DNA from 3 places in the Rossellomorea sp. NPDC071047 genome. Region 1 is predicted to be linked to each of the others. Evidence: riboswitches for the same ligand, from Rfam matches in the RefSeq annotation. Region 1 holds a riboswitch; each other region holds the start of a gene.
What was found. Region 1 has a riboswitch for thiamine pyrophosphate ahead of tenA (thiaminase II). Riboswitches for the same ligand answer to the same signal wherever they lie in the genome.

Region 2: another riboswitch for thiamine pyrophosphate. It lies ahead of thiC (phosphomethylpyrimidine synthase ThiC); the one in region 1 lies ahead of tenA (thiaminase II).
Region 3: another riboswitch for thiamine pyrophosphate. It lies ahead of ACQKFO_RS17020 (ABC transporter substrate-binding protein); the one in region 1 lies ahead of tenA (thiaminase II).

What each region holds. Positions count from the first base shown of each region.
Region 1 is NZ_JBNNJT010000001.1:791,703-805,259, forward strand. It holds gene ACQKFO_RS04160 (sensor histidine kinase) at 1-1,104, shown strand, start outside; gene ACQKFO_RS04165 (response regulator transcription factor) at 1,101-1,700, shown strand; TPP riboswitch at 1,989-2,096, shown strand; gene tenA (thiaminase II) at 2,214-2,912, shown strand; gene ACQKFO_RS04175 (ECF transporter S component) at 2,905-3,483, shown strand; gene ACQKFO_RS04180 (ABC transporter ATP-binding protein) at 3,498-4,925, shown strand; gene ACQKFO_RS04185 (energy-coupling factor transporter transmembrane component T family protein) at 4,922-5,725, shown strand; gene ACQKFO_RS04190 (thiamine phosphate synthase) at 5,715-6,332, shown strand; gene thiO (glycine oxidase ThiO) at 6,339-7,436, shown strand; gene thiS (sulfur carrier protein ThiS) at 7,441-7,644, shown strand; gene ACQKFO_RS04205 (thiazole synthase) at 7,646-8,410, shown strand; gene ACQKFO_RS04210 (thiazole biosynthesis adenylyltransferase ThiF) at 8,410-9,429, shown strand; gene thiD (bifunctional hydroxymethylpyrimidine kinase/phosphomethylpyrimidine kinase) at 9,445-10,254, shown strand; gene thiE (thiamine phosphate synthase) at 10,251-10,892, shown strand; gene ACQKFO_RS04225 (L-cystine transporter) at 11,012-12,397, shown strand; gene ACQKFO_RS04230 (SDR family oxidoreductase) at 12,580-13,353, shown strand; gene ACQKFO_RS04235 (acyl-CoA dehydrogenase family protein) at 13,400-13,557, shown strand, end outside.
Region 2 is NZ_JBNNJT010000006.1:329,473-334,007, reverse strand. It holds gene ACQKFO_RS20070 (hypothetical protein) at 95-616, shown strand; gene ACQKFO_RS20065 (ABC transporter substrate-binding protein) at 637-1,575, shown strand; gene ACQKFO_RS20060 (copper homeostasis protein CutC) at 1,705-2,397, shown strand; TPP riboswitch at 2,479-2,595, shown strand; gene thiC (phosphomethylpyrimidine synthase ThiC) at 2,745-4,502, shown strand; gene ACQKFO_RS20050 (hypothetical protein) at 4,480-4,535, shown strand, end outside.
Region 3 is NZ_JBNNJT010000005.1:79,343-92,899, reverse strand. It holds gene ACQKFO_RS17080 (sigma-54 interaction domain-containing protein) at 1-1,598, shown strand, start outside; gene ACQKFO_RS17075 (universal stress protein) at 1,956-2,480, shown strand; gene ACQKFO_RS17070 (helix-turn-helix transcriptional regulator) at 2,538-2,990, opposite strand; gene ACQKFO_RS17065 (cryptochrome/photolyase family protein) at 3,158-4,564, shown strand; gene ACQKFO_RS17060 (dicarboxylate/amino acid:cation symporter) at 4,625-5,869, opposite strand; gene ACQKFO_RS17055 (phosphatase) at 6,238-6,666, shown strand; gene splB (spore photoproduct lyase) at 6,712-7,740, opposite strand; gene ACQKFO_RS17045 (transcriptional regulator SplA domain-containing protein) at 7,753-7,998, opposite strand; gene ACQKFO_RS17040 (TatD family hydrolase) at 8,121-8,903, opposite strand; gene ACQKFO_RS17035 (ABC transporter ATP-binding protein) at 8,896-9,633, opposite strand; gene ACQKFO_RS17030 (ABC transporter permease) at 9,635-10,396, opposite strand; gene ACQKFO_RS17025 (thiamine-binding protein) at 10,393-10,686, opposite strand; gene ACQKFO_RS17020 (ABC transporter substrate-binding protein) at 10,699-11,682, opposite strand; TPP riboswitch at 11,843-11,953, opposite strand; gene ACQKFO_RS17015 (phosphotransferase enzyme family protein) at 12,031-12,957, opposite strand; gene ACQKFO_RS17010 (aldo/keto reductase) at 13,023-13,557, shown strand, end outside.

The DNA of each region.
Region 1 (13,557 bases):
TCCGGAATTTCCCCGTACATATGGAGCATCATCAGCATCCTGCCATTTTATTTTATCTTTCAGTCCTCCTCTACAATTGAAATAGTTGTAGGGATTTCCTTGACCATCATGTTCTTTATTTCTTTACGATTTGCTTTTATTTCAAGAGATTGGCCGGTTTATTTATGGACATCGATTTTAATCGCGATATCCATTACCATGACCATTCAATTTAATTTCATCTATTTTGCTTTTTACATTGCCTACTATAATGGGAATATAAAAAATCGGGTGGCGTTTTTAACCCTATACATCATTCACTTGGTGTTAACGACGGCATCGATCAATTATAATTTTGTTATACAGGATGAATTATTTTTATCTCAATTTCCTTTTATTCTGATCATATGGATAAGTGTCATTCTGTTGCCGTTTAATATTTATAACCGAAATAAACAGGTGCAGCTCGAAGATCAGTTGGAAGATGCTAATAAACGTATTTCAGACCTGGTCAAGCAGGAGGAACGCCAGAGGATTGCCCGTGATCTACACGATACTCTGGGTCAAAAGCTTTCTCTTATCGGCCTGAAAAGCGATCTGGCCAGAAAATTGGTGTACAAAGATCCAGAGCAGGCCAGAAGCGAATTAAAGGATGTTCAGCAAACCGCACGAACGGCTTTAAGTGAAGTTAGGACAATGGTATCTCAAATGAGGGGAATTCGACTAAAAGACGAAATCGTCCGGATTAAACAGCTATTAAAGGCAGCGGAAATTGATTTCGTCATGGATGATCAGGTCATGCTGCCCCAGACATCACTCTTTCTGGAAAATATCTTGAGCATGTGCCTAAAAGAAGCCGTTACGAATGTTGTCAAACACAGCATGGCTTCTTACTGTGAGCTAATCATAGAAGAGTCGGATAAAGAGATGACCATCATAGTGAAGGACGATGGTATGGGGATTCAGGGAGATTACACTCAGTCTAAAGGCAGCGGCTTAATCGGGATGAGAGAACGGTTAGAATTTGTTAATGGGAGCTTAGACGTTTTTTCAGAGAATGGGACCACATTGATTATGAGAGTACCGAAAGTAATCAAGCAAACAGACAGGGAGGGAATGGAATGATTCGAATTGTTATTGCAGAAGACCAAAGAATGTTATTAGGTGCCTTAGGCTCGTTACTTAGTTTAGAGGATGATATGGAAGTGGTTGGAAAGGCAGGCAATGGAGAAGAAGCCATTGCCCTCGTCCACGAGCTGCAGCCGGATATTTGTATCATGGATATTGAAATGCCCAAAAAAACCGGTCTTGAAGCAGCAGAGGAATTAAAAGGCGAAAATTGCAAAGTGATTATCCTGACAACCTTTGCCAGGTCCGGTTATTTCCAACGTGCATTAAAAGGAGGCGTGAAGGGTTATTTGTTAAAGGATAGCCCGAGTGAAGAACTGGCGAACTCCATTCGTCTTGTCATGGAGGGGAAACGTATTTATGCACCAGAGCTCATGGACGATGTGTATAGTGAAGAGAACCCCCTGACTGACCGTGAAAAAGAAGTGTTGGAGCTGGTTGCTGACGGGAAAAACACGAAGGAGATAGCCGATGAGCTTAGCCTCAAAACGGGTACCGTCCGAAACTACATCTCAACCATACTCGACAAGCTTGAAGTGAAAAATCGAATCGAAGCCATCACTCAATCAAAAGAAAAAGGATGGTTTAAATGATGGGCAGGGACGGACCTCCATGTTGGAGGTCCGTCCCTGCTTTAAGGTGGATTTTGTTTTACTCTACTCTATTGGTTGTATATTTATACGGTTCTAACAGTCACTTGATTTTCCTTTACAAGATCTTTAATCGGAATGAATTCCATTTAATTTTTCATAGGAGGTATCCGTTGCTATGATTGGTTTTGTATAGAAAGGGCCAATGGGAAAATGATGAAAGGTTTTCTTTTTGCTGTTGACAAGTAAAAGAATCATGGTACGATAACATCGAATACAAAATTTCATAAGACGATCCACTAGGGGTGCCTTCTAAAAGGCTGAGATTAAAGTGTGACTTTAAGACCCTTTGAACCTGATCTGGTTGAGACCAGCGTAGGGAAGTGGTGTTTGACGGTCACATAGAATTGAATTCTATCAAACTGATCTCAAGCCACTTTCTGTATGCGGTATGCATAATGAAAGTGGCTTTTTTTATTGCCCATTTCGGGTCGTCTGGAAAAGGAGAAAGATACTATGTCATTTACAGCGTACTTAAGAAACGAAGTGAAGGAAATTTGGGAAGCGAGTTTTCACCATCCTTTCGTAAAAGGTATCGGGGATGGAACCCTTCCCCTTGAAAACTTCAGGTACTACATTCTGCAGGATGCCTATTACCTCTCACACTTTTCAAAGGTGCAGGCACTTGGTGCGGCCAAAGCAACAGACTTACATACTACATCGAGAATGGCAGCACACGCTGTGGGGACAAATGAAGCGGAGCTTTCACTCCATGAGAATTTCTCAAACCGTTTAGGGATTACGGAAGAAGAAAAACGGCTGTTCAAGCCCGCTCCTACGGCTTATGCCTATACGTCGCATATGTATCGATCCGCACAATATGGAGGACTGGCAGATGTTCTTGCGGCCATACTCCCCTGTTACTGGTTGTATTATGAGATCGGTGAGCACTTGAAATTATGTACACCCAAGGAAGGTATTTATCAGGAGTGGATCGCAGCTTATGGTGGAGAATGGTTTCGGGAGTTAGTGGAAGAACAGATTCAGCGATTGGATGGATTGGCTGAAACGATGACGCAAACAGATAAGGAAAGAATGAAAGAGAATTTCATTTTGAGCAGCATTTATGAATTACAGTTTTGGGAGATGGCATACACACTTGAGAAGTGGCCGTTTCAGACATCTCTAGGTAAAGAAGGTACAATACATGTCTAATTTAAAGCTGACGGACATTTTAGTAACGGTCGTGATCTCCATAGGTTTTGGAATTATATATAAGCTATGGGGACCGGTGTACAACTTTTTAAAGCCATTTGGATTGCATGCTGATCAATTGATCTATGGGATGTGGTTCATGGCGGCAACCGTGGCTTTTTTAATCATTCGGAAACCTGGCGTCGCACTTCTGGCAGAGATTGCAGCATCTTCAGGGGAATTTCTCATGGGAAGTGAATGGGGCCTCGAGGTACTCCTATTCGGTCTGATTCAAGGTTTGTTTGCAGAGTTGATTTTCCTTATCACCCGCTATAAGCGTTATGATGTCATCATCATTTGTACAGCAGCTGTGGGCTCAGCAATTGGCTCAATTCTGATGGACTATGCTAAAGGGTACATGGGAGACCTGGTTCTGTGGAATTTATCACTTTTTATTGGTGCCAGATTAATAGGATCCATCGTGATAGCAGGCATCGGAGCCTTTTATCTCGTTAAGGCTCTGGAGAAAACGGGGGTAACCAGTTTGGTCAGACGTGCGGACCAAAAAGATTATGATGCCCTGAACCAGTAAAGGAGGGAAAGACGATGCATATTGAAAATCTGCGCCTTACATTTTCCGGTTCAGAGAAACTGATGTTTAAAGACATAAGCCTTTCGATAGAAGACGGGGAAAAGGTATTGCTACTGGGGCCATCTGGTTGTGGAAAATCCACACTCCTCCAGGTTTTATCCGGTGTGATACCCCATTCGATAGATGTGCCGATGAAAGCGGACTCGATTGAGCGTCCTGAATCCTTCGGATATGTCTTTCAAGATCCGGACGCTCAATTTTGTATGCCCTATGTAGATGAGGAAATTGCCTTTGTTTTGGAGAACAAGCAGATACCAAGAGACGAAATGCGAGAGATAATTAACGATCTGTTAGAGAAAGTGAATTTAAGTCTGACGTATTCACATACAAAAATCTCCTCTCTATCAGGGGGGATGAAGCAAAAATTGGCCATTGCTTCTGCTCTTGCGCTCCATCCCCAAACACTATTTCTGGATGAGCCTACAGCCATGTTAGACGAAGAAAGCACCAAATCTGTATGGGAAACAGTGAAGACGGCATGTAAAGATAAAACGTTACTTATCGTTGAGCATAAGTTGACTAACGTATTGGAGATCATTGATCGTATTATTCTATTCGATGTGAATGGAAGGATAGTGGCTGATGGTCCAAAGGCTCACATTTTATCACATTTCAAGGAAACATTGAAATCAGTAGGGGTATGGTATCCGGAGGCGTGGAAAGATTATCTTTCATCCCACCCTCCGGAGAAGGTTGCCCCGTTTGGAAAAAAGAATCTAAAGCTAGAGAACTTCAAAGGGTATGTACAAAAAGAGGAGAAGATCCATCTTCAAAATGCCGTCTGTTTTAGAGGTGAATGGATTGCAATCACCGGAAAGAATGGAGCAGGGAAATCAACATTACTCCACAGTCTCATGAAATTCATCGAAACGACCGGGACGTATGAATTATATGGAAGACAAGTAAAAGGAAAGAATGTTCCAGATGAATGTACGTTTGTTTTTCAAAATCCCGAGTTTCAGTTTGTGACACACAGTGTGTTTGATGAAGTTGCGTATACCTTTCGTCGGGGGAAAGTGGATGAAGGAAGATTGGAGGAAAAGGTGCATGCACTATTGAAGCGATTCAAGCTTGATCCATACAATCATCATCATCCCTATCATTTATCCATGGGGCAAAAGCGCAGGTTAAGCGTCGCAGCGTCACTTGTCAGGAATAAAGATATTCTATTATTGGACGAACCTACCTTTGGCCAGGATTCACAAAATACGTTTGCGTTACTTGAGATGCTACAAGACTATCAAAAAGAAGGATCCACCATTCTGATGGTGACACATGATGAAAATATCATCACTCACTTTGCATCCAGAGTATGGGTCATTGAAAATGGGCGTCTCACCAAGGATTTCCATAATGAGATTGCAGGTAGTAAAGCAATATGAATATGGAACTCGAGCATAGAGAAACCTGGCTTCATCAAATCAATCCCAGCTTCAAGCTAATGACCTTGATCGGGCTTTTTGTATTCCTGCTTTTTGTTCATTATCTTAACTGGTTGTTATATTTAAGCTTTCTCTTTTTTCTCCTGTTATGGGTGTTCTCAGGTTATTCCTATAGAACCGTCAGTTTAATGATCCTACCCTTTTTCCTTGTTTTCATTTCTACAGCTTCATCTATGATTTTATTTGGGAAAGGTGAAACAACATGGATGAAATTTGGATTGATCCACATTACCGAAGAGAGTTTTTATCGGGGGATCCATGTAGGGTTGCGTACCATTGTATTCGCTATATTGGGATTATTATTTGCCCTTACAACGAGACCTGTGAAGCTTTTCTACTCCCTCATGCAGCAACTGGGATTAAAACCAAAGTATGCGTATAGTTTTATGGCCGGATTCAGATTAATCCCCATTATGATTGAAGAATTCTTCACGATACGAAACGCCATGAGAGTCAGGGGAGTTGAAGAACAAAAAGGAATAAAGCACGTATTCCATAAAGTGAAATCGTATTCCATTCCCCTGCTTGCCCAGAGCATCAGAAGAGCCCACAGAATTGCAGTAGCCATGGAAACAAAGGGGTTTGAAGGAAGTCGGCAACGAACCTATTTCTACAAAGTGACCTTTTCGAAATATGATGGATACTTTTTTGTGAGCATTCTCTTCATGATTGTGCTCAGTTATTATTTTTCTACCCATATACCTATTTTTCCGACGGGGGATGTTCGCTATGGGAATTGAAACGAGAAAGCAATTACATGTGATTTCAACGGGAAAACATTCAGTGGAAGAATTCGTGAAAATTTCGAAATCCATTTATCCGTATCTCGACATGCTCCATCTTCGCGAAAAGCAGTGGACGGGGAAAGAAATGGCTATGGCAGTTGATCGACTAGTAGCAGCAGGAGTTCCCTTAACAAAATTATGTGTCAATGATCGGGCAGACATTGCCTTTATGAAGAATGTAAGAGGGGTGCAGCTAGGCCATCAAAGTGCTGATATCAGCTTAGTGAAGAGTGCCTTTCCTTCCTTACAGATTGGTGCTTCTGTACATTCCATTGAAGAAGCACAACAGGCAATGATTAGCAGAGCGGATTACCTGCTATATGGAAATATCTATTCTACCTCTTCAAAGCGTAGTATGCCTGGCAGAGGCTTGGCAAGCTTAGAAAAAGTGGTTCAATCCGTCCCGATTCCCACTATTGCCATAGGAGGCATTACACCTGAACACGTATGTGAGATTACGGGAACCGGAGCAAAAGGGATCGCCGTCTTATCAGGTATTTTGCTTTCAAAAGATCCATTAGAGGCAGCCCGATCCTATTATAAACAATTACACAGGGGGTGACGTAGCTTGATAAAACAGTTTGATGCTTTGATTGTTGGTGGAGGGGTGATAGGCTGCTCCATTGCTTATCAAATGGCCAAAAGAGGAAAGAAAGTTCTCCTGATAGAGAAGGATAGACTGGCAGGAAAAGCATCGCAAGCAGCTGCAGGCATGCTAGGCGTTCAAACCGAATTGAAGGGGGACGGCCCTTTGTATCATCTGGCGAAGGAGAGCCGTGATATGTATCCTTCTTTAGCGACGGATTTAAAAGAGATCAGTGGAATGGACATTGAATATGTGGAAAATGGAATGATTAAGCTGGCGAGAACGGAGGAGGAAGTCCAGGAGTTAGTAGAAACGGCTTCTAAAGCTCCCCATGGGGAACAAATTAGATGGCTTTCCCCCAACATTCTATTTTCCTATGAACCTCATCTTTCAAAAGGTGTGGCAGGCGGATTATATATTCCGAAGGATGGGAACGTCTCAGCACCAAAGCTTACACAAGCCTTGGGGTCGGCTTCGATTTTGCAGGGTGCAGAAATCAGTGAATATACAGACGTGTATGATTTTATGAAAGAGAGAAACAAAATTACTGGAGTCAGGACGTCTAAAGGTGACTTTTATGCAGATGAAACGATTGTAGCTGGCGGTGCTTGGAGTCGATTCCTCTTGGATCGACTGGGAATGAAGTTCAAAAGTTATCCAGTTAAGGGTGAATGTTTTTCCGTTAAAGTCCCTGGAAAAATAGTGGAGAGGACCATCTTTACAGAAGGCTGCTACATTGTTCCAAAAGCTGGGGGGCGTCTTTTAATCGGTGCAACAGAGCACCCCCATACCTTCGATGAAACGATTACCACAGGGGGATTAATGAACCTTATCCATTTGGCCACATCCATCCTTCCAGAATTGGTTGATGCCAAGTGGGAAAAAGCTTGGGCCGGGATACGGCCTCAAACGGAACAAGGGGTGCCGTTTATGGGGAGAAGTGAAAAATGGAAGGGACTTTCCATTGCAACGGGGCATTACCGTAATGGTATACTCCTGGCGCCAATAACTGGGGTAATAATGGCAGATCTGATAGAGGGGAAGGAATCCCATCCCCTACATACATACGTAAGGAGCTGAGAAGGTGGAATTACGAATTAACGGACAACTGGTCACGGTACCGGAATCAATTTCAACAGTATTGGAATTGATTCATCATTTTAACCTGGAAAACCGAATGATCATCGTTGAACAGAACCAAACCATCCTTGAAAAAGAGGAGCACAAGATCACCAAAGTGAAACAAGGGGATACCTTAGAGTTAGTCCAATTTGTAGGAGGCGGTTGAAATGTTGAAAATCGGAAAGTACACATTCCATTCAAGACTATTACTGGGAACGGGAAAATACCCTGACTTTGATATTCAGAAAAGAGCTGTCGAGGTTTCCGGTGCAGAAATTCTTACGTTCACGGTAAGGCGCATGAATATCTTTGAGCCTAGTCAACCTAATTTCTTAGAACAACTGAATCTTGAGAATTATTCATTATTACCGAATACAGCAGGGGCTAAATGTGCTCAGGAAGCAGTCCGACATGCACAATTAGCAAGAGCTTCAGGGCTCTGTGACATGATTAAGGTAGAAGTGATCGGATGTGATAAAACGCTTCTGCCCGATCCCGTCGAAACACTGAAAGCAACAGAAGAATTAATAAAAGAAGGCTTTACAGTACTTCCCTATACTTCTGACGATGTTGTTCTTGCACGGAGATTGGAAGAGTTAGGGGCACATGCCATCATGCCGGGCGCGTCCCCTATAGGTTCTGGACAGGGAATCATCAATCCAGTCAATCTCCGTTTCATTATTGAACAAACAAAGGTACCGGTCATTGTGGATGCAGGAATTGGTTCTCCTTCTGATGCAGCTCTTGCAATGGAACTCGGGGCAGACGCTGTATTACTCAATACAGCCGTCTCTTCTGCGAACGATCCCGTTATGATGGCGAATGCTATGAGGCTGGCGATTGAAGGGGGACGATTCGGATATGAGGCTGGAAGAATTCCGAAGAAACGTTATGCAACAGCAAGCAGCCCAGTGGAGGGGATGAGTGTTTGATAGAAGAGAGATATTCAAGACAAACGCTGTTTCACCCCATCGGATCAGAGGGACAAAAGTTAATAAGAAATAAACATGTGTTGCTGATCGGGGCGGGAGCACTGGGGACAGGCAATGCAGAAGCCTTGGTGCGTGCTGGTATCGGGAAGTTGACGGTTGTGGATCGTGATTATGTAGAATGGAGTAATTTACAACGTCAGCAGCTGTATAACGAGGAAGATGCAAGAAACCGCATCCCAAAAGCTGTAGCGGCAAAAAAAAGACTCCTAGCAATTAATTCAACTGTGAATATTGAAGAGCATATACTGGATGCCATGCCAGAAGAGATGTTGAGACTTGCCAAGAACGTAGATCTTATCATCGATGCAACGGATAACTTTGATACAAGAATGATCATAAATGATATCTCTCAAAAATATTCCATTCCTTGGATTTATGGTGCTTGTGTTGGAAGTTACGGAATATCATTCACTATTCTTCCCGGTATCACTCCCTGTCTTCAATGTTTGATCGACACTTTTCCAATCGGTGGAATGACCTGTGATACAGCGGGCATTATCAGCCCTGCCGTTTCCACAGTTGTGGCCTATCAAACTACTGAAGCATTAAAGATACTGGTAGAAGACATGGAGGCACTGGGTAATAAAGTGGTCTCGTTTGATTTATGGAAAAATGAGCATACTTCCCTGGATGTGAGCAAGCTGAAAAGGGATGGATGCCCTTCATGTGGAGAGCATCGTACATTCCCCAGTCTGAAATACGAAAATCAAACCAAAACAGCAGTCCTTTGTGGAAGGGATTCAGTTCAGATCCGTCCAGTTGCAAAACCTGACATCGATCTTATTGAACGATCAAAATCGTTAGAACTCCAAGGGAAACAAGTTGTTAGAAATCCATATTTGATTTCATTCGAGGTTGAATCCTATCGAATCGTACTCTTTCGTGATGGGCGTACTCTCATTCACGGAACAAAAGATATAAGGGAAGCAAAATCGGTTTATCATCGTTATTTGGGATAAAGAAAGGAGAACAATATGATTCAAAAAGCATTGACGATTGCCGGATCGGATTGTGGCGGAGGGGCTGGAATCCAGGCAGACCTCAAGACGTTTCAGGAGCTGAATGTCTATGGAATGTCTGCCATCACAGCAGTGACGGCGCAAAATACTAGAGGTGTACAAGGTGTGTATCCATTATCAGCTGAGGCTGTCATTGATCAATTAACCTCGATTGCTGAAGATTTACCTCCCAAAGCCATCAAAACGGGCATGTTGGTAAACGAAGAAATTATTTCTCATGTTGCCGACTTTGTTCGATTACACTCCTGGAAGAAGCTCGTTGTGGATCCTGTCATGATAGCAAAAGGGGGAGCAGCTTTATTGGAGAGGGAAGCCGTTAACGCTCTGATCAATGAATTGATCCCCCTTGCGTTTGTGGTCACGCCGAACATTCCTGAAGCGGAGGCCATAACCGGGCATGAAATCCTCACTGAAGCTGACATTAAAAGAGCGGCTAAAATATTGTTCCAAATGGGGGCTAAACATGTGGTGATAAAAGGCGGGCATCAATCTCATGCTCAATCTAGTCAAGCGACTGACATCCTCTTTGATGGAGAAAGATTTTATGAGTTTAGCAGTCCGAGAGTCTTCACACCACATACTCACGGGACAGGGTGTACATTCTCTGCTGTCATTACAGCACAATTAGCAAAAGGACTTAAGGTCAATCAGTCTGTCCAAACTGCCAAACAATTTATCACTGCCGCGATCAGTGACTCACTGGGCATTGGGAGTGAGCACGGACCTACGAATCATTGGGCGTACCATGCAGGTATGAATGCATGAATCTAAGAGAAAGTCTGCAGTTATATTTTGTGATGGGAAGCCCTAATTGTGAGAAGCATCCGGCACATGTATTAGAGGAAGCCCTTTTAGGCGGAGTTACCATGTTTCAATTTCGTGAAAAAGGTATGGAAGCTTTGGAAGGTGATGCGAAAGTTGAGCTGGCTCATGAGCTGCAGCATTTATGTCGTAAATACGGTGTTTCTTTTATCGTGAATGATGATGTGGAGCTGGCGTTATATATGAATGCTGATGGAGTACATATAGGTCAGGAGGATGAACCAATAGAAATAGTCCGTCGGAAAATAGGAAATAGAATACTAGGTGTCTCCTCTCATGACGTGAATGAAGCCAGGGTAGCTTTGGAGTCCGGGGCAGACTATCTTGGTGTTGGTCCAATGTTTCCTACCAATACAAAGAACAATTGTAGCGAGGTTCGTGGCCCGAAAATCATCCAACTATTAAGAACAAATGGTATCGATATTCCCCTTGTCGGGATTGGAGGCATTCATACCGGAAATGCTTCTCAAGTATTGGAAGCAGGTGCTGACGGTGTAGCAGTCATTTCTGAGATTTCAAAACATCCCTTCCGCACGGAAAACTTAGCCCAAGTTGTCCAACAAAAGCTTTTACGGATGTAATAGATCCACAATAAAAAATAAAACCACTATAGAAACATATCTCTTCCTCCCTCATCATACTATACAGTAGACCTCGGTCTAACTTGTATCATCATCAACGATAAGAGGGAGGGGTAAGAATGAATGTCTGGTTTGTTTTGTTAAACATTTTGGTGTTTCTTGTTCTCATTGGTGTATTACTTTATATGCAAAAGAAAAATGTTTCGTTTTCAAAACGGGTGTTTACCGCTCTGGGGCTGGGGATCTTATTTGGTCTTGGATTACAGTGGGTATATGAAGCCGGGGATGAAAATGTCATGCAATCTATTGAATGGTTTAACATCGTCGGAACCGGCTATATTAAACTACTTCAGATGATTGTCATGCCTTTAGTATTTGTGTCTATTATATCAGCTTTCACTAAATTAAAACGGTCTCATAATTTAGGGAAGATCTCTGTGCTGATCATAGGATTGCTGGTAGGCACAACAGCTGTTGCTGCTGCTGTCGGGATTGCAACGACCGTGGCTTTTGATTTGGAAGCGATTCAGATAGATCAAGGAGAGGCAGAAGCGGCAAGGGGTGTTCAATTAGAGGAGAGAGCAACGTCTTTAGAAGGTCAGAGTTATCCTCAAAAAATTCTCGAGCTTCTACCTGCGAATCCGTTCCTGGACTTTACGGGACAAAGAGCAACCTCAACCATCGCTGTCGTGATATTCGCAGCTTTCATTGGTATCGCTTACTTGGGGGCTCAACGCAAAGAGCCTGAAGCTGCCGAATTCTTCAAGAAGATCGTTGATTCTGTCTATGCTGTAGTGATGAGAATTGTGACATTGGTACTGCGACTTACTCCATTCGGTGTGTTGGCCATCATGGCTAAAACAGTGGCATTAAGTAATTTCGATGCCATCATGAAGCTAGGAGAATTTGTTGGAGCATCTTATGTGGCCTTGATTATCATGTTTGCGATTCACTTAATCATGCTTACTCTTGCTGGCTTAAATCCGGTCACTTATATGAAAAAAGTATTTCCTGTATTAGCATTTGCATTCACGTCGAGATCCAGCGCCGGAACACTTCCACTTAATATTCAAACACAAAAGAATAAATTGGGGGTTTCAGAAGGGGTTGCCAACTTCTCGGGATCCTTCGGGTTATCCATCGGTCAGAACGGTTGTGCAGGTGTGTATCCTGCCATGCTTGCAGTGATGATTGCACCGACTGTCGGGATTAATCCATTAACTCCTTCCTTTATATTTACGCTCATCGTAGTGGTGGCCATTAGCTCCTTCGGTGTTGCAGGCGTCGGAGGCGGAGCTACATTTGCGGCTATCCTTGTTCTATCCGCCATGGATCTTCCGGTAGCGTTAGCTGGTCTATTGATCTCTGTTGAACCTTTGATTGACATGGGGCGGACAGCTGTTAACGTGAGTGGTGCGATGACATCCGGAGTGATAACAAGTAAAGTGACAGGGGATTTGGATAGCGAAACGTATAACAAAGAAATCATTGAAGCGGAAGCTTAAACAAGTGGGCTGGCTCATTCATATATGAGCCAGTTTTACTTTTGTATGAAAACAAATTAAGTTATTTAGAGTGATTATGTTTGAAAATTCAGACTATATTCTTTACTATAGAATTAAACATACCGACTGGTTAGTATCTTGGGTGTGTGATTGAAATGCTGTAAAGATGAGGAGGCACGAACATGCATGTGAATGAATTATTTGATTTATCAGGTAAAGTAGCCCTTGTGACAGGAGGGGGCAGAGGATTGGGAAAACAAATCGCGACAGGGTTTGCTGAAGCGGGGGCAAACGTTGTAGTATGCTCGAGAAACGTTGAAGCATGTGAAGGCGTGAAGACGGAACTAGAAGAAATAGGTGTCCAATCACTGGCATTGAAGTGTGATGTCACTAATCCTGAAGACGTACAGCGTGTTGTAGATGAAACAAAGAAGGTGTTCGGCCGCATTGATATTTTAGTAAATAACAGTGGTGCTTCCTGGGGGGCACCTGCAGAAGAAATGCCTCTTGATGCCTGGCATAAAGTTATCAATGTGAATGTAAACGGTACTTTTATTATGTCACAGGCCGTGGGGAAAATAATGCTTGAGCAACAGGGAGGAAAAATCATTAACATCGCTTCCGTAGCAGGGCTTCAAGGTACAGACCCACGTTATATGGATGCCATCGGCTATAGTACCAGTAAAGCAGCGGTCATCAATTTCACGAAGGATCTAGCCGTGAAATGGGGATCCCGAGGGATTCATGTGAATGCAATCGCCCCGGGATTCTTTCCAACAAAAATGTCCAAAGGAATTCTGTCTCATGCAGGGGAAGCCATTTTAAACGGCACACCATTAAATCGATTCGGTACGGAAGACGACCTAAAAGGAGCGGCACTTTTCCTGGCGGCTCGTGCATCTGATTTTGTCACTGGTTCAGTTCTCGTCGTAGACGGTGGTTCCTCAGCGATGTAACCGAGTGCGAAGTAACATATGTTTTGGTTAAGAAAGGGTGGTTGAAATGGATTTCTCCTATTCTCCAAAAGTACAAGAATATCAAAATAGAATATCCCGTTTTATGGAAGAATACGTGTACCCGAATGAATCTCTCTATGAGAAACAGCTCAATATGCAAGAAACCCGCTGGAGTGGGGTTCCTACAATCATGGAAGAATTAAA
Region 2 (4,535 bases), on a different contig from region 1:
CAATATTCTTGGGTGGTTTTTTTGTGTTTATTTATCCTCCCGGAAGATACGATAGGTGCTTCACAAACATCATTCAGAAAGGAGGAACTTACATATGGCTAAGGATTTCCGATACTTATGTTATCCCTATATGCGTGAATCTGTTTCAACGGTAGATTTTGAGATCCGGACCGATTCATTGTCGACTAAAATCGGACTCGCGTCATCATTGACGGAGCACTTACCGAAAGTGCATGACGATTTACTGTATTTAGCTGAGATGGCGTACCATCTCAACGGCTCGGTGCGGGGAATGACGGCCATCCAGGAAGAGGACTTGAATAAATTGAGCCAAATGTACGATCGTTATGTGTTGGAAGTAGAGGAACGTATCCAAACCTTTGTCCTTCCACAGGGCTCGACAGCTGCATGCGTGCTTCATACCTGCCGCAGTGAAGCAAAAAAGTCCGTCCGTGCCTTACATAAAGTCAGTACTGAGATGAAAGTGGAGAACATTTTATTTAAATATGCCCATTTACTGGCAAATGTTCTGTTTGTTATGGCCGTTTATGTGAATAAATGTGAAGGGATTGAAGAAATTCCTTTTGTGAGTAAATCGTATAGAGACAAAAAATAGAGAAGCGGGGAAGATGAAATATGAAAAAGTCATGGTTAAACAGTTTACTATTATCAACCATCCTGGTTGTTTTCGCAGGGTGCAGCAATGGGGGAGAAGTAACATCCACAAAGGAAGTCAAGCATGAAGATGAGCCTTATACTGTGACAGATGACAGGGGAGAAGAGATTAGCTTTGAGAAAGTGCCGGAAACCGTTATTTCCTTACAGCCGAGTAACACAGAGATTCTCTTTGCCATAGGAGCAGGAGATAAGGTAATCGGGGCAACTGAATTCGACAACTATCCTGAAGAAGCGAAGGAGATTAAAAGAGTGTCGGATTCCATGACGGTCAATGCTGAAGAGGTCATTGCACTAAAGCCTGAAGTTGTCATTGCTTATACCACTGGAGATGATGCCGGAGTGAAGCAGCTTGAAGAGGCGGGATTAAACGTATTCGTCATTCAATCTGCCCAAACCTTTGAAGATGTTTATGGGGATATTGAACAAATTTCAACGGTAATGGGAGAAGAAAAGAAGGGGAACGAATTGGTGGATGGCATCAAGAAACAGATTTCAGTTGTGAAAGAAAAAGTGAGCACGCTAAAGGAAAAAGAACAAGTATATTTTGAAATCAGTCCCTCCCCTGATATTTATACAGCAGGAGCAGAAACGTTTCAGCAGGAAATACTGGAAACGGCCGGGGTGGAGAATATTTTTGTAGACCAAAAAGGCTGGGTGAAAGTAGGCGAAGAAGAAATCATTAAACGGAATCCCAATATGATCTTGACGACAGTGGGGTATGTCGACGAGCCGACAGCTGAAATCAAGTCCCGGGAAAGCTGGAAGGATGTAAATGCAGTGAAAAATGATCAGGTTCATTTCCTGGATTCAGACATTATGTCAAGACCGGGACCGCGTATCGGTGAAGCTGTTGAGCTAACAGCTGAAACGGTGTATCCGGAATTGTTTTCTGAATAGAGTAGGATGTTCGTTTGGAGAAGACAGTGATTTGAATGGGGAATCATTGTCTTTTTCATCTAAAGCTCTACCCTCTTCAGGCCATTATGATAAAGTATACGTAACATCATTACGTTAGGAGAATTCAACATGAGCAAACTGGAAGTCATAGTCTTGAATGAGGAGGATGCCAAAGTTGCAGAAGCATCCGGAGCAGATCGACTTGAATTGGTGTCTGCCATACATGAGGGAGGATTAACTCCTGATTTTCATGTGATAGAAAAAGTATTAAAGACTGTTTCGATTCCTGTTCAGATTATGATCCGATTACATAGTACATCTTTCTCGTATCAGTCTGATGAATTGCATACCATGGCCGAACAAGTTAGGACTATAGTTGAACTGGGAGGCTGTGGCATCGTTTTTGGCGCATTATCACATGGAGGTAAGCTTGATTCCCACGCTTTAAAAGAGATCGTACAAAGTGCGAAGGGTCAATCGATTACTTTTCACCGCGCTATCGACCAGTCAGATGATCCAGTAGCCTTATGTAAAGGAATATTCCACTCAGGCTTAAACGTTGATCGAATTCTCACATCAGGCGGAAAATCTGAAGTGAGTAAGGGATTGGATACGATTGGTGAAATGAGGGAAATTGAGAAAATTGGTGGTCCCATTATCATGCCGGGTTCAGGTATAACTGTGGAAAATATAGGCGGAATACACAGCAAGCTAAAAGCAAGAGAATATCATGTAGGATCCGGTGTCCGGCATAATGGGAGCTATGACTTAGGGATAGACTCTGAAAAGGTAATGGAAATCAAACATGTAATCATATCCTAACTTGATTTGTTACTATACTACTATTTGAAAAAAGAATGAATTATGGTAAAAATAGTATGTAATACAATAGAATACTATCAATATTTCTACTAGGGGAGTCCGATACATTGCTTGGACTGAGAGAAGAACGCATAAGTTCTTTGACCCTTTGAACCTGATCTGGATGATACCAGCGTAGGGAAGTAGTACGGAAGCGTTTATTTGTATTTTGAGGCGCTTACTACTTTTTGACATTTCGGGTTCTGACTATTCAGGACCCTTTTTTGTGTCTTCATTTCCTTCTTATGGTAAAGGGGGATGCCTGACGCAGTAACTTCTAAGATCCAATCAAAAGGAGGAGAAGTTAAGTGGCAATCGAATTAAAATCCCAATTTGAAAACAGTAAAAAAGTATATGTCGGAGGGTCAAGGCCAGACATACATGTACCGATGAGAGAAATTGAACTGAGTAGGACGAATCTTACCTTGGGCGTGGAAGAGAATGAACCGGTTCGTGTATACGATACAAGCGGACCTTATACTGATGAGCGTTACCAAGTCGATATTAATAAAGGATTACCTTCCGTTCGCACAGAGTGGATCCAGGAACGTCAGGATGTCACGGCTTACCCGGGACGTGAAATCGAACCGGAAGATAACGGCTATAAAGGAGACGGTCCTCGTACAAACGTAGAGTCGTTCCCTCCTATCAAACGTACCCCGATGCGGGCAAAAATGGGTCGCAATGTGACACAAATGCACTATGCGAAAAAAGGGATCATTACACCGGAAATGGAGTTCATCGCTATCCGGGAAAATGTTGATCCTTCATTTGTAAGAGAAGAAGTAGCAAGTGGCAGGGCCATCATTCCTGCTAATATCAATCATCCTGAATGTGAACCGATGATCATCGGTCGCCACTTTCATGTGAAAATAAACGCGAATATCGGAAACTCTGCCGTATCATCTTCCGTTGAAGAAGAAGTGGAGAAAATGACGTGGGCAACTCGTTGGGGTGCCGATACCATAATGGACTTATCAACAGGTAAGAACATTCATACAACAAGGGAGTGGGTCATTCGGAACTCCCCTGTCCCTGTTGGTACGGTACCGATCTATCAAGCACTTGAAAAAGTAAATGGAATTGCTGAGAATCTTACATGGGATGTGTACAGGGATACATTGATTGAACAGGCGGAGCAGGGTGTCGACTATTTCACCATCCATGCAGGTGTATTATTGCGGTATATTCATCTGACGGCTGATCGTACAACAGGCATTGTTTCCCGTGGAGGTTCAATCATGGCACAATGGTGTCTTGCCCATCATAAAGAGAACTTTCTTTATTCACATTTTGAAGATATATGTAAGATTTTAAAAGCCTATGATATCTCCGTTTCCTTAGGAGATGGTTTAAGGCCCGGATCAATTGCGGATGCGAATGATGAAGCACAGTTTGCCGAGCTTGAAACATTAGGCGAGCTAACCCAAATTGCTTGGAAGCATGATGTACAGGTGATGATTGAAGGCCCTGGTCATGTACCGATGCACATGATTAAAGAGAATGTCGATAAGCAAATGGAAATCTGTCATGAAGCTCCTTTTTATACCCTGGGGCCATTAACGACAGATATTGCACCCGGGTATGATCACATTACTTCCGCCATCGGGGCTGCCATGATCGGTTGGTTTGGAACAGCCATGCTGTGCTATGTAACACCGAAAGAGCATCTGGGATTACCGAATAAAGATGATGTGAGAGAGGGTGTCATTGCTTATAAAATAGCAGCACATGCAGCGGATTTAGCGAAAGGGCATCCAGGGGCACAAGTAAGAGATAATGCCGTTTCTAAGGCTCGATTTGAATTTAGATGGAATGACCAATTTAATTTATCCCTGGACCCGGAACGTGCAAGGGAGTATCATGATGAAACACTTCCTGCAGAAGGGGCAAAAACGGCCCATTTTTGTTCCATGTGCGGACCGAAATTTTGTTCAATGAGAATATCACATGATATAAGGGGTATGAAGGAGAAAAGCTTTGATGAAGCTCAAATGGAAATAGAAAAAGGATTGGAAGAAAAATCGAAGGAGTTTGTGGAAAATGGATCAAACATCTATCGATGAACCTCTTTGTCATGTACTCAAATTGAAGAATGA
Region 3 (13,557 bases), on a different contig from region 1:
CCAAGATTGATATCGGTGTACGCCTGATCGATTTGAATACCATTATGAAAATCATCTACCACTTTCAATTGTCGGAGCAGTTGACCTTTGATATCACCGATCGCTATACAAGAAAGATTATTGAGCTCAGTCAAAAGCTGGGTGCCATCAATCGAAAGGCGAAAACGTTAAATAAATTTTTAAATAAAGTAGTGGATGGCGTAAATGATGGGATCCTCGCATTTCAGGAAGACGGAGAAATTACCGTATTCAATGAAGTCCTTGAACGAATGGTTGGGATTACAGCTGCACATGCGAAAGGAAAAAAACTAAACAGGGTGTTCAAGAATATCGAGCTCAATCACTTTTTGACGTCGCAACAGGATGAAGATCAACAATATTTCACTCTCCGACAGCAGAATGTGATGGTCTATCGTTTCCGTTTGAAAACAGAGGGTGTCATCGTCGCAACATTTAAAGATATGGAAGAAACCATTGAGATGGAAAAGGTTCGAAGACGGGAGCTTCAGCGGATGGGGTATATCGCCAAATACACATTTGACAGTATACTGGGAAAAAGTGCACTTATTAATGAAACCAAGATGATCGCCAGAAAACTCGCACAAAGTGAACTTCCGGTTTTAATTTATGGTGAAACCGGTACTGGAAAAGAACTGTTCTCAAGTGCCATTCATAATGATTCGTCCCGAAAAAACAGTCCTTATCTTGCTGTAAACTGCAGCGCATTGCCTGAAGATTTATTAGAAAGTGAATTATTCGGCTATGAGGACGGAGCCTTCACCGGCGCAAAAAAGGGAGGAAAAAAGGGATTATTCGAACAAGCAGACGGGGGTACCCTGTTTCTGGATGAGATCGGTGATATTAGCCTAAAACTTCAAGCGAGGCTCCTTAGGGTTCTTCAGGAGATGGAGATCAGACGGATTGGTGGAAACAAGAACATTCCTGTTGATGTAAGGATCATTGCTGCTACAAACAGGGACCTCCAAACCTTAATAATAGAAGGAAGTTTTCGTGAAGATCTCTACCACCGCCTGAAGGTCCTATCAATGAAGCTGCCGAGCCTCCGGGATCGAAGCGAAGATATCCCCTTTCTCATCGATAATTTCCTCCGTATGGAACATAGCAAAATCACTACAATCGACATGAAGGTATTAGATGCATTGAAGAAAGCACCTTGGAGCGGCAATATCCGTGAACTTAAGAATACACTTCTTTACATGATCACCGTTGCAGAACAAAATCGGTTAACGATTCATCAATTACCGAAGAATGATAATAATTTCATCGAAAAGGAACATACTAAGGGTACCTTTTCCCTTCCTTCTATCACAATGTCTAAAACCGGGGAGTATGTAAATATCCTTACCGCTTTAGTTGAATTTTTCGAAGAAGGAAAGCGAGCCAGCAGACAAAAGATTTATTCTTCCCTGCAACGAAGCTCCACTCCTCTATCCGTTCAACAAATCAGGACAAGATTAAACGAACTCCAGGATCTTGGGTATGTATTGATCCAGAGAGGGAGAATTGGTACAGAAATAACCCATGAAGGATTAACCTGGTTAAATAATAATGTGGAGAAGGTTTCAACTATTCGTTGACAGGGTAACTTTACATTAACCGGTTAGAAATACAAAACATATTTCATTGATACGATAAGTCGAGGTGATTTTAATGGTACGTACAATCTTAATGGTCATTGGAGCAATTGTTGTCATTGGTTGGATTATCAGCATGCTTTAATAAATACCATTCAAATTAAACATTATTCCTGCTATTATATGAGTTTTAATCAAAGAGAAAGAGCAGAACGGATCTTCCCCCCGTTCTGCTCTTTCTTTCTGTTATAAAGCGATTGTTGAATCAATGCTCATTATTCAATTCATCGTTTTCCGGAAAAAGATTAAAAAACTTAATATTGGGTAAATAATAGATATCCTATTGATGAGGTGATTTTGATGTATAAACATATCTTGTTAGCTTACGATGAAACCGATGGAAGCAAGAAAGCATTGGATGAAGTGCAAAAATTAATAAAAGGTTCTATAGATACACAATTAACCGTACTCCATATATCAGATGAAAAGGTAGCTAATGAAAGTCATGACAACTATACCCCTACCCACGCGTTGGCAGATACGTCACCAGGGTTTGATAACAATTATATGGGGAATTTGTCAGTTTCACCAGACAACAAAGTTCATACTACGGAGGAAGAACGTCATGAAATTAAGACACCATCCTCTACACATCACTTTTTGAAAAATGCTAAAGAAAAACTTTCTCCTTACGGGATTGAAGCAAACTATATTCACCTATCCGGTTCAGAAGCAAAACGCATATGTGAATATGCCAAAGAAATCCAGGCAGACCTCGTAGTAGTCGGGAGCAGCCGTAAATCCGGCATGAAGAAATGGGTGCTTGGCAGCGTCAGTGAAAAAGTCACTCAAAACTGCGAAACCAGTGTCCTGGTCGTAAAATAAAGGAAACGAATGGAGGGACGGACCTATAATAGGTCCGTCCCTCCATTTACATATGTATTACTTACCATTTAATTCATCAAAACGTTTATGGGCATTATTCTCGTCAAAGCTGCTGTATATCCGATAGTCTTCAAAGTCTAAAATTCGGAAGTGCTGACTGAAAAGGTTTTGTTGAAGAATGTATTCATCATTCTTCTTTACATCTTTCCACCAGACCTTCCCGCCCAACGTTTTCTCCTTCCGATAATCAATGCCTTCCCGAGCAATGGTCTCTATGATTTCAAGGGGCTCCCCCCCAAGACTCGTGGTTAAGGTCTCACTATCTTTAAACAATGCGCAGATGGCAATGACCGCTGTCCAGCCGGCCATGACTCTGCCTTTTTCAATTTGAACAAGGGTTTTTTTTGATAATCCGATAATATTCGCCATCTTATCCTGTGTATAACCTGCCTCTGTTCGTATTAGCCTTAATTTATCTGAAATGATTAGAACGATCTCTTCTTTTGTCATCGATTCACACCTTATTTCTTTATAGTGTAATATTACACTAACCTTATTTCCATTTTCAAGAATATTTTAATGTTTTGATTAAACCCATCGATTTTTGTATCACGGCGTTTATTTTACTATACTTTAGCTAAATAATTGACGAATTCGGCTAAAACGGAGGGAAAAGCATGACAAAACGTATCATTGTCCTTATTAGGGAGGACCTTCGGATTCACGATCACCCAGCTCTCTATAGAGCTTCTCAAGAAGGAATGGTGATTCCTCTATATATCCTGGATGAAGGAACCTCTCACTGCCCCCCTGGAGAAGCCAGGAAGTGGTGGCTGCATCAGAATTTAGAGGCATTCCAGAGGTCGCTTCAATCTATTAACGGGCATCTTTGGGTAGATAGAGGAAAACTAGAAGATCTCCTCCCTCAATGGGTTCAGAAAACAAATGCACAAGGGGTTTACTGGAATAGAGTCTATGATCCAAGTGTTTATGAGCGGGATCTCACATTAGCCCGTTCTTTGTCCGCACAGGGAGTAGATGTTCAAACATTCGAAGGGACACTTCTTCTTCCGCCTTGGAAAATCAAAAAGGATGACGACACCCCTTATAAAGTGTACTCAGCTTTTTATAAATCATTAAGGAAGGAGGAAATCCCGAAACCTCTCCCATCAGTGAAGAAAGTAGAGGTCCCAGTCCTCGATTTGGATGGCCTATCCCTGGACGATTTAAATCTAATGCCCTCTATTCCCTGGTTTCACGTCATGGAAAGCATTTGGGACCCCGGCGAAAAAGCTGCTATTAAAAGGTATCATGCATTTGTTAAAAAAAGCATCAATGACTATTCTGAAGGAAGAGACTTCCCAGCAGAAGGTCACCACTCTACCTTATCCCCTTACTTAGCCCTTGGTGTCCTATCGGTAAGAAGTTTGTATCATTCACTCCTGAAAATAAAAGGTTCTCAAGTTGAACCATTTGTTAAACAATTAATTTGGAGAGACTTCTCCTACTCCGTTCTGCTTCATTTCCCGGAGTCCACCATTCGGCCTGTAAATGAGAAATTCAAGGATTTCCGATGGGAAAAGGAAAGGGATCATTTGGAAAAATGGACAAGAGGAGAGACAGGCTATCCAATCGTTGATGCTGGAATGAGAGAATTATGGGCAACGGGGTTCATGCACAACCGTGTCAGAATGATCGTTGCATCGTTCCTGACCAAGCATTTACTGATACATTGGCAAGAAGGCGCTAAGTGGTTTTTGAATACACTGATTGATGCAGACCTCGCCAATAATTCAATGGGATGGCAGTGGATCGCAGGCTCCGGCTTTGATTCAGCCCCCTACTTCCGAATCTTCAATCCAACCCTTCAAAGTGAAAAATTCGATAAAGAAGGCACCTATATCCGGAAGTGGGTTCCTGAATTAAAAGATGTTCCCAATAAACATATCCACAAACCATCAGATGCTTCCGTGGACATTCTGAAAGATGCGGGGGTCATCCTGGGAAAGCATTATCCCTATCCGATCGTGGACCATAAAGCCGCTAGGGAACGGGCATTAGAAAGATACCACGAAATAAAATGATAAAAAAAATCGAGTCTATCGCCTTTACACGCCATAGACTCGATTTAATATATGATTAAATTACGCCTCTCCTCTTTGTTCCTTAATTGTACGTTTCTTCTCGGATTCTGATACAAACAGAGCACACGCTGCATCTCCCGAGATATTGATGGAAGTCCTTGCCATATCAAGCAGGCGGTCAATCCCCAGAATTAATCCAATTCCTTCTACCGGCAGGTTTACACTGCTTAATACCATCGCAAGAAGGATCAATCCGACTCCAGGAACCCCTGCTGTACCAATACTGGCTAAGACAGCCGTAAGTACGACCGTAATCAGTTGTTCCATTGATAAATCAACACCATATACCTGAGCGATAAAGACGGTTGCAACCCCCTGCATGATCGCAGTACCATCCATGTTGATGGTAGCTCCCAATGGTTGAACGAAGGAGCTTACTGATTTCGATACGCCTAAACGCTGTTGGGCAACATCCATAGAGATGGGAAGAGTCGCGTTACTGCTTGATGTACTGAATCCTACGCTCATCGCAGGACTGAAATTTTTGAAGAACCAAAGCGGATTCTTTTTTGCCAGAAGGAGAATCGTTCCACCATAGGTTACGATGGCGTGAATGATCAATGCAGCAAGAACGACTACAAAGTAAAGCCACATCGCCTTCAATGCACTGAAACCCTGGCTTCCTATTGCTGAAGCGATTAATCCGAATGTTCCGTATGGAGCGAATTTCATCACAAGTGTCACAAGGTACATCATCAGGTCATTACCTTGTTCAACCAGCTTTAATATTCCTTTTGTTTTATCCCCTAAAGCTGTTAATCCAAACCCAATAAAGATGGCAAATGCAATGATTTGCAGCATATTTCCCTCTGTCATCGCCGTTAGTGGATTTTTTGGAATAATGTTCATGAGGGTCTCTCCAACAGGAGGAGCATCTTCCGTTTCAAAACCTTCTGATTGTGTTTTATCGATTCCCTCCACCAAACCGGGATCTATGACATAAGCCAGAGATAAACCGATTACGATGGCTATGCAGGTAGTCATTAAGAAGAATACAATAGTCTTCAACCCTATTCTCCCCAGTTTCTTAGGGTCACCCAGACCTGCAGATCCAAGAACGATGGATAGAAACACAATTGGTACAACAAGCATGCTGATTAGGTTAAGGAATATCTTCCCTAACGGAGTAAATAGATAAGGATCTAATATATCAAATATATCTTTAGCAAAAATATTAAGCAGTAATCCCACAATCGCCCCTAGTATTAAGGCAATAATAATCTTAGTTGTTAAATTAAATTTCATAGATGTACCTCCCCTATTGAATACAAAATAATTAAAAGATGTTTACCCTTAATTACTTTTAGCAAAACTATTTTTTTAATTTTTCTATCATCTCTTCCTGAACTGCCTTCCCATCCGTTTTTTTCGCTGCTTCTTCATTCTCCTTTTCCTATTATACTGATTTTTTTAATAATTGAAGAAGATTAATGGTGAATTAAAACATTTTTACTATGTTTCACTTCACACCCCACACAATATGTGGGAGTTGAATGATTCTATTTGACTACAGAACAACTTCCAAACTTTTCTTTTTTACATTTTATGATTAAACACTGAGTGATTGGGTAAATAGTAATAACAGCATGAAAATAGAAAGGAACATACCAAATATGAATAAAACAGTCTATTTTCTTTCAAGTAGTCAACAGCGCAGCTTGATAGCTGAAGGGTGGGCCGAGAAGCTTGATGTGTCAGATTGGTCATTCAAAAGTGCCGGATGTGTTGCTGAGAGTCGTGCTGAATTCAGCGTTTTAGCAATGAAAGAGTTATGTATTGACATCAGCTCATTCCCACTTACACGTCTTGAGATGAATGAACTTGGTAATGCTTCGGTTATTGTTGCGATTCAGGATACAGAATATGATGATAAGATCGAGATTCCATCTGAATTAGAAGATAAAGTCATCTATTGGAATTTGCCTAATCCAAGGAAGCGTTCTGCGACACTCATTGAAGAATGGGTACACTATCAAGAAATTTGTGATGAAATTGCCATGAGAGTGAAAGATTTGGAAAATCTTTTACCACAACTACATTAAGGGGACTGATTACAACTGATATTGTATTGTAATCAGTCCCTTTTTTTAGGTGAAATACTCCAACTTCGCTTTTGGAAAATGTTTTTCCATGTAGGCATACAGATGATCTTTCATTTCCTGCTCTTCGTCCTTCTGATAGATATACTTTCCGATCCCGTATTTACCCCATTTATATCGCCGTTCTTCCTCATTAAGTTCAAGCTTTGTCATCGGATAATTTTTCTCTATGACTCTTTTGGCCGGTTTGGTGAAACGATGTTGAATGAATTCAAAGGTTAAATCCTTTTTCGCTTCTTCCGGCAGATGTGCTTCCAAATGTTCAAACATTTGCTTATACCCTTCCTGCCATCCTTCATGGATATAGATTGGTGCCACAATGAATCCCAATGGATATCCAGCCCTCGCAACCTTCCCCGCAGCCTCAAGGCGCTTATCCAGAGGAGATGTACCAGGCTCAAAATTCTTAATCACATAATCGGCATTGATACTGAACCGGAACCTGGTTTTTCCATTATGCTTCGCATCAAGCAGATGGTCGACATGATGGAATTTCGTCACAAAACGAAGCTTGCCATGTTCGGATTCACCAAAATGCTCGATGGCTCGTTTTAGAGTATGAGTGAGATGATCGATCCCTACGATATCTGACGTACAAGCAGCTTCAAAGCGTGTGAATTCAGGAGCTCTTTCTGCTATATACTTGTCTGCCGACTCAAATATTTCATCCACATTCACATACGTTCGTATATATGGTTTACTCCCCATCGTTGTTTGCAGATAGCAATAATGGCAGTGCCCCATGCATCCTGTTGCAAATGGGATGGCATATTCAGCAGACGGTTTTGATGTATCAAACTTCAACGTTTTCCTCACTCCGACTACTAATGTGGATTTTGCAATCCGGTATTTCTGAAAATGGTTGTCCCCTGGCAAATTACGAACCTGATTATGCGATGTTGTGTACCTGATTTCAACATCCATTTTTTCAAACTTTTCTTTGAGCTCTTTACCCAGGGGATATTCCAAGGCATTCGGTTCAAAGTAGACCAATTGTGGCACGAACGGTTTAACCATGATTCATCCCTCCTACAGGTCTCCAAATGATTGAGTATAGGCTTGCTCCGCTTCAGCTTCTGAAGAATAAACGGCTATTTCATGTGTTAACGGATAATAGGTTTCATATAAAAATAATGCCAGTTCGTTCGGATTTTCCGGATCATGCACTACGGCAGCTTCCTGCACGTTCGCTACACTTTGCGTATGCGGATTTCGATAAATCACATAAACTACATCGCCTGCTTGATAAGGCATATATTGATCATTCAGTTCCATTCTTTTCACCTTTTTCCTAAACGTCATTACTATCATTTTTTGTTATCTCCCTGATAAATATGATGGTAAAAGATGTTTATAAAAAAACTTCTCCTGCACCAATGATGCAAGAGAAGAATGATTTAGGAAATCCCATAAAATTCAGTTGTATTCTTAAACAGCTGTTTATATACTTCTGCTTCTTTGATGCGTTTTATTTCGGCGATTTTTTCAATGGACCGATGCATGATCCCGGGGTGGGTCATCCTTCCCTGGAAGATGCCTTCAAAACGCCAAGGACCGTCCGTTTCTACCATAAGTCCTTCGATTGGGTACTTCTTAACAAGCTCCTGTATCTCCTTCTCATAAAGGACATCAGGGGTAATGGAGATGGAATAGCCATTTTTCTTCATTCTTTCAATGGTCTTTTCATCTCCCTTAAACCAATGAAAATGTGCTTTTTCTATGGAGTGTTTTTCTAACAGGTCACAAACGATCGGTGCATGCTCATACACTGCATGAAGGATAATCGGTTTGTTCACCCTCTTTGATTCAATAAAAAACTGTTCCAACAGATCGATATACGGCTCCACTTTAACATCAGGATCTTCTTTCATTCTATAATAAGGCAATCCAACTTCTCCAATCGCCACTATTTCCTGTTGATACAACTTAATGAATGCCAGAAGCTCTTCAACATCTCTTTTAGAAGGAAGTTCCTGCTCAGGATGGAACCCTGCAGCCGGTTTGATTCTTGCATCTCTTCTTGAGAGATCTAAATTTGTCCTGGTCGATTGAAGGTGGAACGATACAGATATGAGCGCTTCTACAGAATACAGTTCAAGTTCCTGCAGAATCTTATCACGTTCATATCCTTCATATAAATCCAAGTGAATATGGGCATCAATCAAGGCAGGTTTACACATATTGAGAAAGCTCCTCAAAAATGCCCGTTTTCCATTTCAAAAACTCCTCTGTTAAGAGAATATCTTTGTCGCGGGGACGGGGAAATGGTACTTCGAACTCCTTCTGCACCCTGGCTGGCCGGGTCGATAATACAATGATCCGGTCTGACAGGAACAGGGCTTCGTCGATATTATGAGTCACAAATAGAACGGAACTCAAGTCTTCCTCCCAAATGGAAAGGAGCCATTTCTGCATGTCCAACCGCGTGAATTCATCCAGGGCAGAAAAAGGCTCATCCAGGCATAAAAAGGATTGTGGACTGACAAGGGCACGAATGAACGCCACCCGCTGCTTCATCCCTCCGGATAAATCATCGGGATACGCATTCTCGTACCCCTTCAATCCCGCCCGTTCAATCATGCTCAATGCTTTATTCCTATCTCTCTTCCCATGTAACTCCTGACCAAGCATCACATTCTCGATTACGGTTCTCCATGGCAGGAGGGAAGGACTTTGCGGCATATAACTGATGGTCCCTCTTTGCCCATTTATCGATTTTCCATCTAATTGAATATCTCCTGAATCGGGTGTGAATAATCCACCGATTACGTGAAACAGCGTGCTCTTTCCGCTTCCTGAAGGACCAAGGATCGAGACAAACTCACCTTCTTTAACATGAATGGAAAGCTCATCGAGGATCAGCTCCCCATCAAAGTATTTAGACATATTTTGTATGGATAAGGTCGTCATGTTACCTGTCCTCCTTTCGATTCCACTTAATCATGATTTTTTCTAATAACAAAATGATTCCAAAGAATACAAGGCTTAAGAGCATAATCATAAATATGGCTACAAATACCCTGTCTGTCCTGAAGGAAGAAGATGCAAGAGTCATATAGACACCGATTCCTTTCTGTGCACCTAACCACTCTGAAATCACCGCCCCCATCACACTATAGGTAGCTGAAATTTTCAATCCTGAGAAGATGGAAGGAAGTGCATGCGGCCATTCAACCTTCCGAAAGATTTGACCTTTTGTGGCTCCCGACATTTTCATGTAAAGGATGTACTCTGAGTTTGTCTGTCTGAATCCATCCAATGCCGAGACCGCTACAGGAAAGAAACAAATCAAGGTAATGACAATGATTTTCGGCAATAGTCCAAATCCAAACCAGATAACAAGTAAAGGTGCCAGAACGATAATCGGAATATTTTGAGACAAAATCATTAGTGGATATATCGCTTCTCTTACTTTAGGCAGAGTGTGCAGACCAACTGCTGTCCCGATTCCAATCGTACATCCAATCATAAACCCTCCGATTGTAAGGAGAGTGGTCGATGCAAGATGTCCTGTAAACGTGGACCATGAGGCGACTCCTTCTGCCCATATCTCTGAAGGTGAAGGCATTAACCATGCAGGTACCTCAAATACTCTAATGGTGACTTCCCAAATGATGAATAAAAGGATGAGGACCAAGAAGGGTCTCCATCCTTTTGATAGCCATGCTTTCATCCTTTATACTTCTCCGTTAATTGATTCATTTCAATCCCTGCAGGCTGATATAAAACCTTGATTTGAGAAATGACGTTTGAGCTCCCCATTTCGATCATTCGTTCATTCATTTGTTCAATCACCTTAAATAAGTCAGTCAGATCCCCTTCCATTGTCGTTTCTAATGGATGGACTTCATAACGGACACCAGATTTATCAATGATCGCGATCGCTTCATCCACGTAAGGTATAACATCTTCACCATTTTTCGTCTTCGGAATAATTTGTATGCTTACGAGTGCGTTCCCCATTTTGTTCACCTCTTATTTTGGTAGGAATTCGTTTGTGAATGCTTTTTTACTGTCCAGTTCCTTATCTAATAAATCATTATCATACATCCATGAAGCATAGTTTTCCCAAACCTCCAGCTTCTGCTCTCCCCATCTGTCAGCGTCATCCTTGTATTTAGGAGCAAGCCATTCCTGACTCTTCATGACTAATTCCTTATCTAGATCCGGAGCTGCATCTAATAGGACCTTACCGGCCCCTTCAGGATCGTCGATCGCAAACTGATAGCCTTTTGAAGAAGCTGATAAAAAAGCTTTAACCGTATCAGGGTCTTTTTCAATCATCTTTTCATTCGTCGTCAGTACAGGGGTGTAATAATCCAGTTTTTCAGAATAATCCTTAACGTACATCATATTCAAATCCTCACCACGAAGCTCTGCTTCAATACCTGTCCATCCATAGTAGATCCAAGCAAAGTCAACATCCCGTTTCACAGCAGTAAAGAAATCTGTATCACCCATATTTACAAAATCCACTTTCTCTACATCAGCATTTTCTTGTTTCATAATCGACGTCATGACTGCTTTTTCTACAGGTGATCCCCATCCTCCATAACTTTTCCCTTCAAAATCCTTTGGAGTCGTTATACCCTTATCCTTAGGTGAAGCAAACCCGGATGTATTATGCTGTATGACCGCAGCGATAGATACGAGTGGCACGTCCTGAACCCTTGCTTGCGTGACACTTTCCTGATATCCGACTCCGAACTCAGCTTTACCCGAGGCAACGAGTTGATCTGCCCCTGCCTCACCGGGTAAGATGATATCCACATCCAGCCCCTGCTCTTCAAAGTATCCTTTTTCTTTCGCAACGTATAATCCAGTGTGATTGGTATTCGGTGTCCAGTCCAGTACAACCGTAACCTTTTTAAGACCTTCTTTCTGTTCTGATGCATTTCCTCCACCACTGCAAGCAGTTAAAAGAAAGACAGAACAGATAATATACATCCACTTTTTCATCATGTTTCCTCCTCAAATCCTTGTATGTAGTTGTAACGTTTATACTTATTCTTCACTCAGTTTAGAGAATGAATGTAAAACACCTAAGAACGTTAGGACACAACAACAAAAAAAGCGCCCCAAGCTTCAGCGAGGGACGCATCGTTAAACATGATTATGTAATGTTTAAGAGAATGTTTCCTACGCTGGTATCAGCCAGTTCAGGTTCAAAGGGTCAGTATCTGTCAGGATACAATCTCAACCGGCCACACCGGTCCCCCTACACTTGTACTATGAAATTAAACGTTATCTCCTTCCCTACTTTGCCACAGAAAAGGTGGATATTCAAGCATTTCCTCTTAAATAAATTCACAATTGAAAGGCCCGTTCATAATCACCGGAATTTACCAGCCTGTTAATGAACGGGATGTATGTAGATACGACTTGTGAATATCCTTTTTGATCGTAAAAGAACGTGTATTGAAGAAGAAAGATAATGACTAAAAATGGCATCAGTTCCTTTTCTTCTTGAGTTAAAGTACCATCGCTCTGATAGCCCCCCATAAAGGCATGAATACATTCAACTTGCCCACCCTCGCCCTGCAGAACCTGGTCTTTAAGCATCCCTGCGAGAAAGTAACAGACATCTGTTATGCGGGGTGCCTTTCGTATCCTCTCGAAATCTATGAGTCCTGTCACCCTTTCTTCTTTGATGAGGATATTACGTGGATGACAGTCGCTATGGACGAGTTGATGGGGCAATTTGCTATAGGAAAAAGACCATCCATTCAGCCTTCCAAGAAACCCTGCACTCAACCTTTCTATCAATGTTGAATCCTGCCCTCCTATCCACTCTCTCATATGCGTTTCGATTTCCCACTCCTTCACCTCGTTTTTACAGACGTAATTTCTTAGCCTGTCATGGAGTTGGGATAGGTAGTTTCCCACCATTTTCAAAGAAGCTAAGGAATAGACTTGTACTGGTAGTCCTTCCAGAGCTTGATACAAGGAGTAGAAAACTAGATGCTGTCGTACATACGGCTGTTGTGAGACAGTTAACAGCGGCCTTTCAACAGTAATTCCCTTTTCCAGCAAAAAAGAAGTTAAGAGCAGCTCCTCTATGCGCTTATCCACTGAAGAGTTCAATCTCTTTTTTAAATAAAATGTCTTCTCCCGACTCCTCACCTTATAAACATTCGGATGACTTTCCATCGTCTCTATGGAGGAAGGATGAACCTTCCAGTTCAATAATAGATCTTGAAGAGGTTCAATCATTTTTAATTCCTTTCCAAACATAGTAATATACCTTTAGTATGACTATGAAAGAATGTCTACATACCATATGAAAAGAGGTTGTATCGATGCAAAGAATACAAATGACGGAAGACTTATCATTCTCAAGAATCATTCATGGGTTGTGGAGACTTTCAGACTGGAATCAATCCAAAGAAGACACTCTTTCTTTAATTCAGCACAATCTTGAAAACGGAATCACGACTTTTGATCACGCAGATATTTATGGCTCGTATACATGTGAAGCGTTATTTGGTGAAGCTCTGAACCTTCAGTCATCCTTAAGGGAAAAAATGGAGATTGTGACGAAATGCGGTATCGTCCTGCCTTCTGACAATCGTCCGGAACATAAGACACATCATTACAACACGAGTAAAAAGCATATTTTGACTTCTGTTGAAAACTCCCTGCAGAACCTGAAAACGGACTACATCGATTTATTATTGATTCACAGGCCAGATCCATTTATGAATGGAGAAGAAGTGGCTGAAGCCTTCACTCAATTGAAAGAGGAAGGAAAGGTCCGTCATTTCGGAGTATCCAACTTTAAAGATCATCAATGGAATATGCTTCAATCCTACTTACCTTTTCCGTTGATCACCA